DNA from 2 places in the Kosakonia calanthes genome. Region 1 is predicted to be linked to the other one. Evidence: riboswitches for the same ligand, from Rfam matches in the RefSeq annotation. Region 1 holds a riboswitch; the other holds the start of a gene.

Evidence for each region. Region 1 has a riboswitch for cobalamin ahead of AAEY27_RS08545 (cobyrinate a,c-diamide synthase). Riboswitches for the same ligand answer to the same signal wherever they lie in the genome.
Region 2: it holds a riboswitch for cobalamin, as region 1 does, so the genes downstream of both, btuB (TonB-dependent vitamin B12 receptor BtuB) here and AAEY27_RS08545 (cobyrinate a,c-diamide synthase) in region 1, are expected to answer to the same signal.

The regions. Positions count from the first base shown of each region.
Region 1 is NZ_CP151800.1:1,830,600-1,835,145, reverse strand. It holds gene cbiB (adenosylcobinamide-phosphate synthase CbiB) at 1-906, opposite strand, end outside; gene AAEY27_RS08545 (cobyrinate a,c-diamide synthase) at 903-2,282, opposite strand; cobalamin riboswitch at 2,384-2,564, opposite strand; gene pocR (transcriptional regulator PocR) at 2,771-3,682, opposite strand; gene pduF (propanediol diffusion facilitator PduF) at 3,905-4,546, opposite strand, start outside.
Region 2 is NZ_CP151800.1:4,598,073-4,602,618, reverse strand. It holds gene fabR (HTH-type transcriptional repressor FabR) at 1-173, shown strand, start outside; gene AAEY27_RS21530 (YijD family membrane protein) at 177-542, shown strand; gene trmA (tRNA (uridine(54)-C5)-methyltransferase TrmA) at 586-1,686, opposite strand; cobalamin riboswitch at 1,804-1,974, shown strand; gene btuB (TonB-dependent vitamin B12 receptor BtuB) at 2,041-3,891, shown strand; gene murI (glutamate racemase) at 3,836-4,546, shown strand, end outside.

The DNA of each region.
Region 1 (4,546 bases):
CGTGGAGGCCAGCCACATCAATCGAAGGGTTCGGGGAATGTCATCCACGTCTATCGCGCGGATGCCATCGCCGATCCAGGGTTTCTCGACGCGTTCGCCGAAGTAGTCATTTGGCCCGCCTAAGCGCACGCCGAGCGCACCGGCGACAGTACCTTCCGGCCAGGCGCAGTTCGGGCTGCTGTGGTTGCGTCGGTCGCGAAAACCAATGCGCCATGCCGCGCGGGCGTTGTTGCGCGCAAACCACGCTGCCACGCTCAATAGCAGCCAGCTCAGGCGCGCCGGAATAAAGTTGGCGACATCATCCAGCCGCGCGCTGACCATACCGATAGCGCGGTATTTTTCGTGTTTGTAGCCAACCATTGAATCGAGCGTGTTCACCGCTTTGTAGGCCATCGCCAGCGGCGCGCCGCCGAGCAGCAAAAAGAACAGCGGGGCGATCACCCCATCGACGGTGTTTTCCGCCACGGTTTCGACCACCGCGCGGGTGATCTGCGGCGGCTGAAGTTGCGCGGTATCGCGCCCGACAATCCACGATAGTTTTTCGCGGCTTTCGGCGAGCGAGCCGTGGCGCAGCGCTTTTTCCACCTCGCGCGCCATATCCGCCAGGCAGCGCGTCGCGAGCGTGGTGTAAATCATCCACACTTCCACACACCAGCCGAACCACGGGTGAATCGCATTCGCCAGCGCCAGCACACCCCAGGCTACGGCCCAGGTCACACCAACCACCAGCAACCACATCACCCCGCCGCCAAGGCGTAATGTGCTCTCGCTGCGGCACACTTTGCGCACGGCGCGCTGCGTCAAGCTGATAAACGCGCCAATCCAGCGCACCGGATGCGGCCAGTGCGGCGGGTCGCCAAGCAGACCATCGAGTAAAAAAGCCACACACCAGGCCAGCAACGTCATTGCACACTCCTTGCGGCGGCAAACCAGTGGTTGAGCATGTGCGGGCGCTGGCCAAAATGCAGATGCAAATAGCTGGCGAAGGTGTTGCCGACCTGCCAACCGCCCTGCCAGCGTTTGAGTTCTTCGCCATCACGGGTTTTGTGGCAATCCAGTACGGCATCCACTGCCGGGGTAAAGTCCGAGTAGTGAAATTCATGCCCGCGGAGCGTTTCACCGGGCGCGGCCAGCAACGTCTGCTGCATAGCGCGGGCTTCGCAGTAGCCAAAGCGGGTCAGCCGTTTGCCCATTTGACTGCGACCGGGGATCACACCGACCATTGGCCATGCGTTGCCATCGGCATCGCACAGTGAATCACCGAGATACATCAGGCCGCCGCATTCGGCGTAGATCGCCACGCCGCGCTGGTGCGCCGCGCGAATGGCCGCCAGCATCGGCTGGTTTGCAGACAACGCGCGGGCGTGTAGTTCCGGGTAGCCGCCGCCGAGCCACATCATCTGGCAATCGGGCAGTTCGCGGTCATGCAGCGGGCTAAAACGCACAATGCGTACGCCCGCGCGCTCCAGCAATTGCAGGTTATCGGGGTAATAAAAGTTGAAGGCTTCATCCTCGGCTAACGCCAGCGTCAGCCCGGCGCCCGCCTGTTCAGACGGGCATTTCGGCCATTCCCCTGCGGGAAGAGAGGAAAGCTTGCTCACATTAAGCAAGCGGTCAATATCCAGCGTTTGCGCCAACAGGTCCGCGAAGCTCTGCCACGGCTGCATTGCCACCCCCGATTCGCGGGCGGTGACGAGCCCAAGGTGGCGCTCCGGCAGCGACACATCCGGCGCGACCGGCACATAACCCAGCACCGGCACATCGCAGTAGTGTTCAATGGCCAGTTTGAGTAACTGAAAGTGGCTGTCGCTGTTGACGCGATTAACGATCACCCCGGCAATGGACAACTGCGGGTCGAAGTGTTGAAAGCCCATCACCGTGGCGGCAATGGAGGTGGAAACCGCTTTGCCATCGACCAATAAAATGACCGGCACGCCAAGCTGTTTTGCCAGCGCGGCGCTGCTGCAATAGTGGGGGTCGGTGCCGTAGCCGTCATAAAGCCCCATCACGCCTTCGATCACAGCGACGTCGGCGGCGAGCAGGTGTTCAGTAAAGAGGGCATTCAGTGTGGCTTCCGGCAGCATAAAGCTGTCGAGGTTGCGGGAAGGCACGCCGGAAATGGCGCTGTGCCAGGCGGTATCGAGATAGTCCGGCCCGATTTTGAAGGGCTGTACGCGCAAGCCCCGGCGCTGCAACGCAGTAAGCAGTCCCAGCGTGACGGTGGTTTTCCCACAGCCGCTGCCGGTTCCGGCAAGGATAAAGGCGCTGCGCCTGTCTGACATTCCTGAAGCCCCATTGCGGGTGGAAAAGATGAAGTCAGGACGCGCGTTTACCCGGTCTTTCGACCGTACGCTTCTGAGCAACCCACTTCCCACCGAAGTTGTTGATAGATGTCCATCAGGTCGGTCTTCTGGCTTCGCGTCGTCCTCGCCCGTCCTTCCCGATCGTACGATCAGTGGTGATTACGGGGTCGTCAGCTTCACAGCAGCGGGGGCTGCGGGGGATTCTCACCCCCTTCCCTGCCACAACATTATCGTGGCGTAACCTGTTGGATTGTTTATCACGGTGAGTACTTATTCCCCGCGATGTTTCCCTGCAAGCACTATATCGCAGCAGGGAAATAAAAACTGGTTCAGTTTATCTTTGCATGAACACTATTTTGTTGCGCTATAACAATTTATTGCTCAGACCATTCACAAATACCTTATCTATTAAGGCTTGAGAAAGAGCTTACTGGCGTTTCAAATAACAATTTATTGTCATCAGAAATTTAATCGCCGTCATAGTTTGCATTATTCTGCAAACGAAATACCTGCGGCGTTACCTGATAGGTCTGCCGAAAAACTTTGCAAAAATAGCTGGTTTGCGAAAAACCTAAATTACGGGCAATACTGGCGATGCTCCAGTCGCTATGACGGAGCATTTCCCGCGCGCTAGCCATACGTTGCTGGTTGACCCACGCGTTAAAGCCAATGCCCTGATATTTTTTAAACAACTTGCTGAAATAGTAAGGGCTGAGATAAACATGCGCGGCAACGTCTTCGAGCCGCAACTCATCGGACAAATGGGCGTCGATATAGCGCAGCGCCTTCTTCATTTTGCTGTCGTGCGGCCCCTGATTACGAGCAGCGCGAGCCGAATCCGACTGCTGCTGTTGGTCTTTGATGACCACGAAATTAAGCTGTTTTTTCAGACAATTTTCGACAATAAGCTGCAACAAATCCGCCGAGGCAATCACGCGCGAATAGTCCATTTCCGGCACGCAGTGAAACGCGTCGACCAGCGTCGGGTCGGCCTGCCAGCGGTCGTCAATATTGAGAATATCCACCAGCTCCACGCCGTCTTTATCACGCAGACGCACCTGTCCGCACAGCACAAACCCCACCAGATGCCCGGCAATCACCAGTGGGATCGAAAAATCAGTGAGCCCGGCATGACAGCGATAAATGCAGGGCTGGTTCGATTTGGAGGCTTCAAAACCGCCACAGCGATCGCTCATGCGACAACGAATGCTGTGCTGCGGATGCTGTCGCATACGCTGGCAAAACGGGGTGAAATTGAACAGCTCGGAAATCTCTTCGCCGTGGATATTCACCACAACAACGGCCAGACCGGTGGCTTGTGCAAAATCCTGGGCGATTTTATTAATGAGTTCGGAGTTTAGTGTACTCGCAGAAATCATGATAAAACCTCTCAGTGAATTTTAATTTATTGTTATAAACAACGTGATTTGTTTACAGTTCAGGATCTTCTTACAACGAAACTTAATAATCCCGAGCACTAAACAAAAATCAAGATAACAAAAGTCTCCCATCCCTGGGAGGCGATTTAATGCGTTCAGGAAAGCAGATCACGAAATATATTCATTCCACTGCAAGCTGTTTCTTAATTGGTTGATCAGCCATCAGCTCTGTTTTTCTTTTAGCTCGCCCGTATTTCCCGGTAGATTTTTGCCAATCAGATAGCGGTAACAGGCCGCACCGGCGCAGGCACCGATAATAGGAGCGACGATCGGCACAATAAAGTAAGGAATTTCGCGCCCGCCGGTCATTGCTGTTTCGCCCCAACCGGCAAAGAAGATAAACAGCTTCGGCCCAAAATCACGCGCGGGGTTCATCGCGAACCCGGTCAGCGGCCCCATCGACGCGCCGATCACCGCCACCAGAAGGCCAATCAACAGCGGTGCCAGCGGCCCGCGCGGCACGCCGTTACCGTCATCGGTCAGCGCCATGATCACCCCCATCAGAATCGAGGTGATGACCACTTCCACCAGCGCCGCCTGCCAGACATTCAGCGCCGCTGCGGGATAGGTAGTAAACAGCGCCGCCAGTTGCAGACTCTCCAGACTGCCCCGCACCAGGTGATGCGCGGCCTCGTATTCCAGAAACAGATTGCGGTACAGCAGATAAGCCAATGCCGCGCCGCCAAACCCTCCGGCGATTTGCGCCAGGCTATACGGCAGCACTTTGCGACCGGGAAAACGGGCAAACAGCCACAGCGCAACGGTAATCGCCGGGTTCAGATGCGCGCCTGAAATGCCCGCCGT
Region 2 (4,546 bases), 2.0 Mb from region 1:
TGGTGACGATTGTGTTTAACGCCGGTGCAGAAGCGCTGGACGTGAGCGCAGAGCAGCGCAAGCAGTTAGAAGAGCGGCTGGTATTACAGCTGCGTATGATTTCGAAAGGTGCATATTACTGGTATCGCCGTGAACAGGAAAAAATGGCGCATCAACCGACGAATGAAGGATGAGTAATGAAACAGTCAGGTCAAGATAAAGGTACGTTGCTGCTGGCGCTGATCGCTGGCTTGTCCATTAACGGTACGTTTTCAGCTGTTTTTAGCTCCATCGTGCCGTTTTCGATATTCCCAATTATCTCGCTGGTGCTGACGGTCTATTGCCTGCATCAGCGTTATCAAAACCGCACGATGCCAGTTGGTCTGCCTGGGCTGTCCGCCGCCTGTTTTATTCTGGGCGTGCTGCTATATAGCACCGTGGTGCGTGCGGAATATCCGGACATTGGCTCCAACTTCCTGCCTGCGGTGCTGTCGGTGATTCTGGTGTTCTGGATCGGTTTTCGTCTGCGCGGGCGTAGCCGTAAATACGAAATGTCAGAGTGATCTGTTTGCCGGAGGGCGGTGTCGCTTGCTCCGGCATACGGACTTATTTGCGGGTTAGCAGTACGCCACACTCCATATGGTGCGTGTACGGGAACTGATCAAACAGAGCCAGGCGCGAAACAGTGTGCGTCTGGCTTAATGTTTCCAGGTTCCTACACAGCGTTTCCGGATTGCAGGAAATGTACAGAATTCGCGGGTAAGCCTGCACCATCTTCTCGGTTTCGGCATCGAGCCCACTGCGCGGCGGATCGACGAAAATCGTCTCACATTGATAACTTTTCAGGTCGATTCCTTGCAGCCGATTAAAGGCGCGCACGCCGTTCATGGCCTGGGTAAATTCTTCCGCCGACATGCGGATAATCTGCACGTTATCAATATGGTTCGCAGCAATGTTGTACTGCGCTGCCGCCACGGACGGTTTGGCGATCTCAGTCGCCAGCACGCGGTCAAAATTGCGCGCCAGCGCCAGGGAAAAATTACCGTTGCCGCAATATAACTCCAACAGATCGCCAGTCGCGTTGCGCGTGACATCCAGCGCCCATTCCAGCATCTGAATATTCATCGCCGCGTTCGGTTGGGTAAAGCTGTTCTCGACCTGGCGATAGATCATCTCCCGACCGCCCACAGGCAGACGTTCGTCGACGAAATCCTGATCCAGTTCGATTTTAGTTTTCGTCGCGCGGCCAATGATTTGCACATTCAGGTTTTGCGCACGCAGCGCATCGCGCAGGCGCGTCGCTTCTTCCTGCCACTGTTCATCCAGCTTTTTGTGATACAGCAGTGTGACAATCGCCTGGTTGCTCAGCGTGCTCAGATAATCAATCTGAAACAGCTTGTGGCGCAGCGTTTTGTTGTCGCGCACCGCATCAATCATCACTTTCATTAACTGATTAATCAGCTCGCTCGCCGCCGGGAAGCTGTCGACGCGAATACGCGATTTTGTCTGCTGATCGAAGATGATGTGGTAGAGATCGTCGCCGTCATGCCATAAACGGAACTCGGCGCGCATGCGGTAATGGCTGACCGGTGAGCGGAACACCTCCGGAAGCGGCGCGGAAAAGGGCGTCATCAGTGATTGCAGACGCACGACTTTTTCGGCCAGTTGGGCTTCGTATTGATCTGTCGGCAGGTGTTCTGGGGTCATGGCGCTTCCTGAGAGATTATGAATAACGCGGCGATTGTAGGGATTGCTCACGGGATGTCCAGCCCCGGATGTGAGCGAAATACTCACTTAGCAGTCTGGACATCTATGTGTAACAGAATGTAGCATCCCTGTTCCGGTCCTGTGAGTTAAAAGGGAACCCAGTGTAAATCTGGGGCTGACGCGCAGCGGTAAGGATTAAGGTGAGAGGACAGACACTGCCTGCGGGTGGGAAGTCGCCATCTCGTTGTACCTCCAAGCCCGAAGACCTGCCGGAATACGTCGCATCTGGTTAACATCATCGCGAGCTATTGATGGAACCTGCGGCATCCTTTTTATTTTGTGGATGCTTTCACAATGATTAAAAAAGCTTCGCTGCTGACGGCGCTCTCCGTCACGGCATTTTCCGGCTGGGCGCAAGACAGCGGTTCAGACAATTTGGTGGTGACAGCAAATCGTTTTCAACAACCCGTCAAGACGGTGCTGGCGCCGACGGAAGTCGTCACGCGTGAGGATATCGATCGCTGGCAGTCACAGTCGCTGATCGATGTACTGCGCCGTTTGCCTGGCGTGGATATCGCGCAAAATGGCGGTATGGGGCAAACCGCTTCTGTTTATGTACGTGGTACGGAAGCCAAACACCTTTTGCTGCTTATTGATGGCGTGCCGGTTGCGCGCTCCGGGATTTCCAACAATCCCGAACTCAATCAAATCCCGCTTTCTCTGGTGCAACGCGTTGAATACATTCGCGGGCCGCGCTCTGCCGTTTACGGTTCCGGGGCGATCGGTGGCGTGGTAAACGTCATCACCCTAACGGGAGATGGGAAATCGCAAATCAACGCCGGTATCGGTTCGAAGGGTTATCAAACCTACGATGGCACCGTGCGCCAGCGTTTCGGCGACACTGTGGTCACGGCGGCTGGCTCTTATACCAGCAAGCGTGGATTTAACGTTCAGCCGGATTCGACCTGGGATCATGACGACGACCGCGATGGCTATCGCAATAAAACCTTCTGGGGCAGTTTACAGCACAAGTTCAATGAGAACGTCGACGGCTTCTTTCGCGGCTACAACTTTACCAACAATGTCGATTACGACCTGGGCAGCGCGCCGTATAGCCCGGAGTACAGCGCTGATGAACGTCAGCTCTATGTGCAAGGCTGGGATACTGGGCTGAACTTCCAGCAGGGAATTTACTCTTCGCAGTTGCTGGCGAGCTACCAGAAAAGTAAAGACTACAACTACAGCAGCATCTATGGTCGTTATAACGACGGCACCACACTGGATGATATGGAACAGCGTTATATCCAGTGGGGCAACAATGTTGCCGTGGGTAAAGGTTTTATCGGAGCGGGCGCAGACTGGAAACAGGAGCGCTTGATCGCGTCGAATCAAAGCACGCGTGATAATTATGACCGCGATAATACAGGTCTCTACCTGAATGGGATGCAGCAGTTTGGCGACGTTACGCTTGAAGCATCCGGTCGCGAAGATAAAGATGATGAATTTGGCTGGCACGGCACCTGGCAGACTGCCGCAGGTTGGGAGTTTATCGAGAATTACCGCCTGACGGTTTCTTACGGCACGGGCTTCCTCGCGCCTTCGTTGGGCCAGCAGTATGGCGCTAAGCGTTTTGGTATCGCCGCAAACCCGGATCTCAAACCGGAAGAGTCAAAACAATGGGAAGCCGGTATCGAAGGGTTAACGGGTCCGGTTGACTGGCGCTTGTCGGCCTATCGCTATGAAATCGAGAACCTTATTACCTATAGTGATACGGCTTATTACAACGTTAACTCTGCCACAATCAAAGGCGTGGAGTGGACCGGCAGCGTGGATACGGGCATTTTCTCGCATCGCGTCACGCTGCAATACATTGACCCGCGTAATGATGAGAATAACGAAGTTCTGGCGCGTCGCGCGAAACGCCAGGCGAAGTACCAGCTTGACTGGTCCGTATTGAATGTTGATATGGATCTGGCCTGGGAGTACTTCGGTAAGCGTTATGACAACCCAACTTCGGCCTATAACTCTGTGCAACGTATTCTGCCAAGTTATAGCACCGTCGATTTTTCTGCCTCATATCCTGTGACCTCTCATCTGACAGTTCGTGGTAAAATCGCGAACTTGTTCGATAAAGAGTACGAGACAGCTTATGGCTACCAAACTGCAGGACGGGAATATACCTTGTCTGGCAGCTACACCTTCTGACGCGCGTCCCACCGTCCTGGTGTTTGACTCCGGCGTCGGTGGGTTATCCGTTTATGATGAGATCCGGCATCTCCTGCCGGATCTGCATTACATCTACGCGTTTGATAATGTCGCTTTTCCTTATGGAGAGAAAAGCGAAGCGTTTATCGTTGAACGCGTCGTTGAAATTGTCACCGCCGTTCAGGCGCAATACCCCCTCTCGCTGGCCGTTATCGCCTGTAATACGGCAAGCACCGTTTCTCTGCCCGCGCTGCGTGATAAATTCACTTTTCCTGTTGTGGGCGTTGTACCTGCCATTAAACCAGCGGCGCGCTTAACGGCGAACGGTATTGTGGGTTTACTGGCGACGCGCGGTACGGTGAAGCGTCCTTATACGCACGAGCTGATCGCGCGTTTCGCGAATGAATGCCGGATTGAGATGCTGGGTTCGGCTGAGCTGGTGGAACTGGCCGAAGCGAAACTGCACGGTGCACCCGTACCGCTCGAAGAGTTGCGTCGTATTCTGCGCCCCTGGCTGCGCATGAAGGAACCGCCGGATACCGTGGTTTTAGGTTGTACGCATTTTCCCTTATTACAAGAAGAGTTATTGCAGGTCTTGCCTGAAGGTACGCGTCTGGTGGATTCCGGCTCGGCGATTGCACGTCGAACCGCCTGG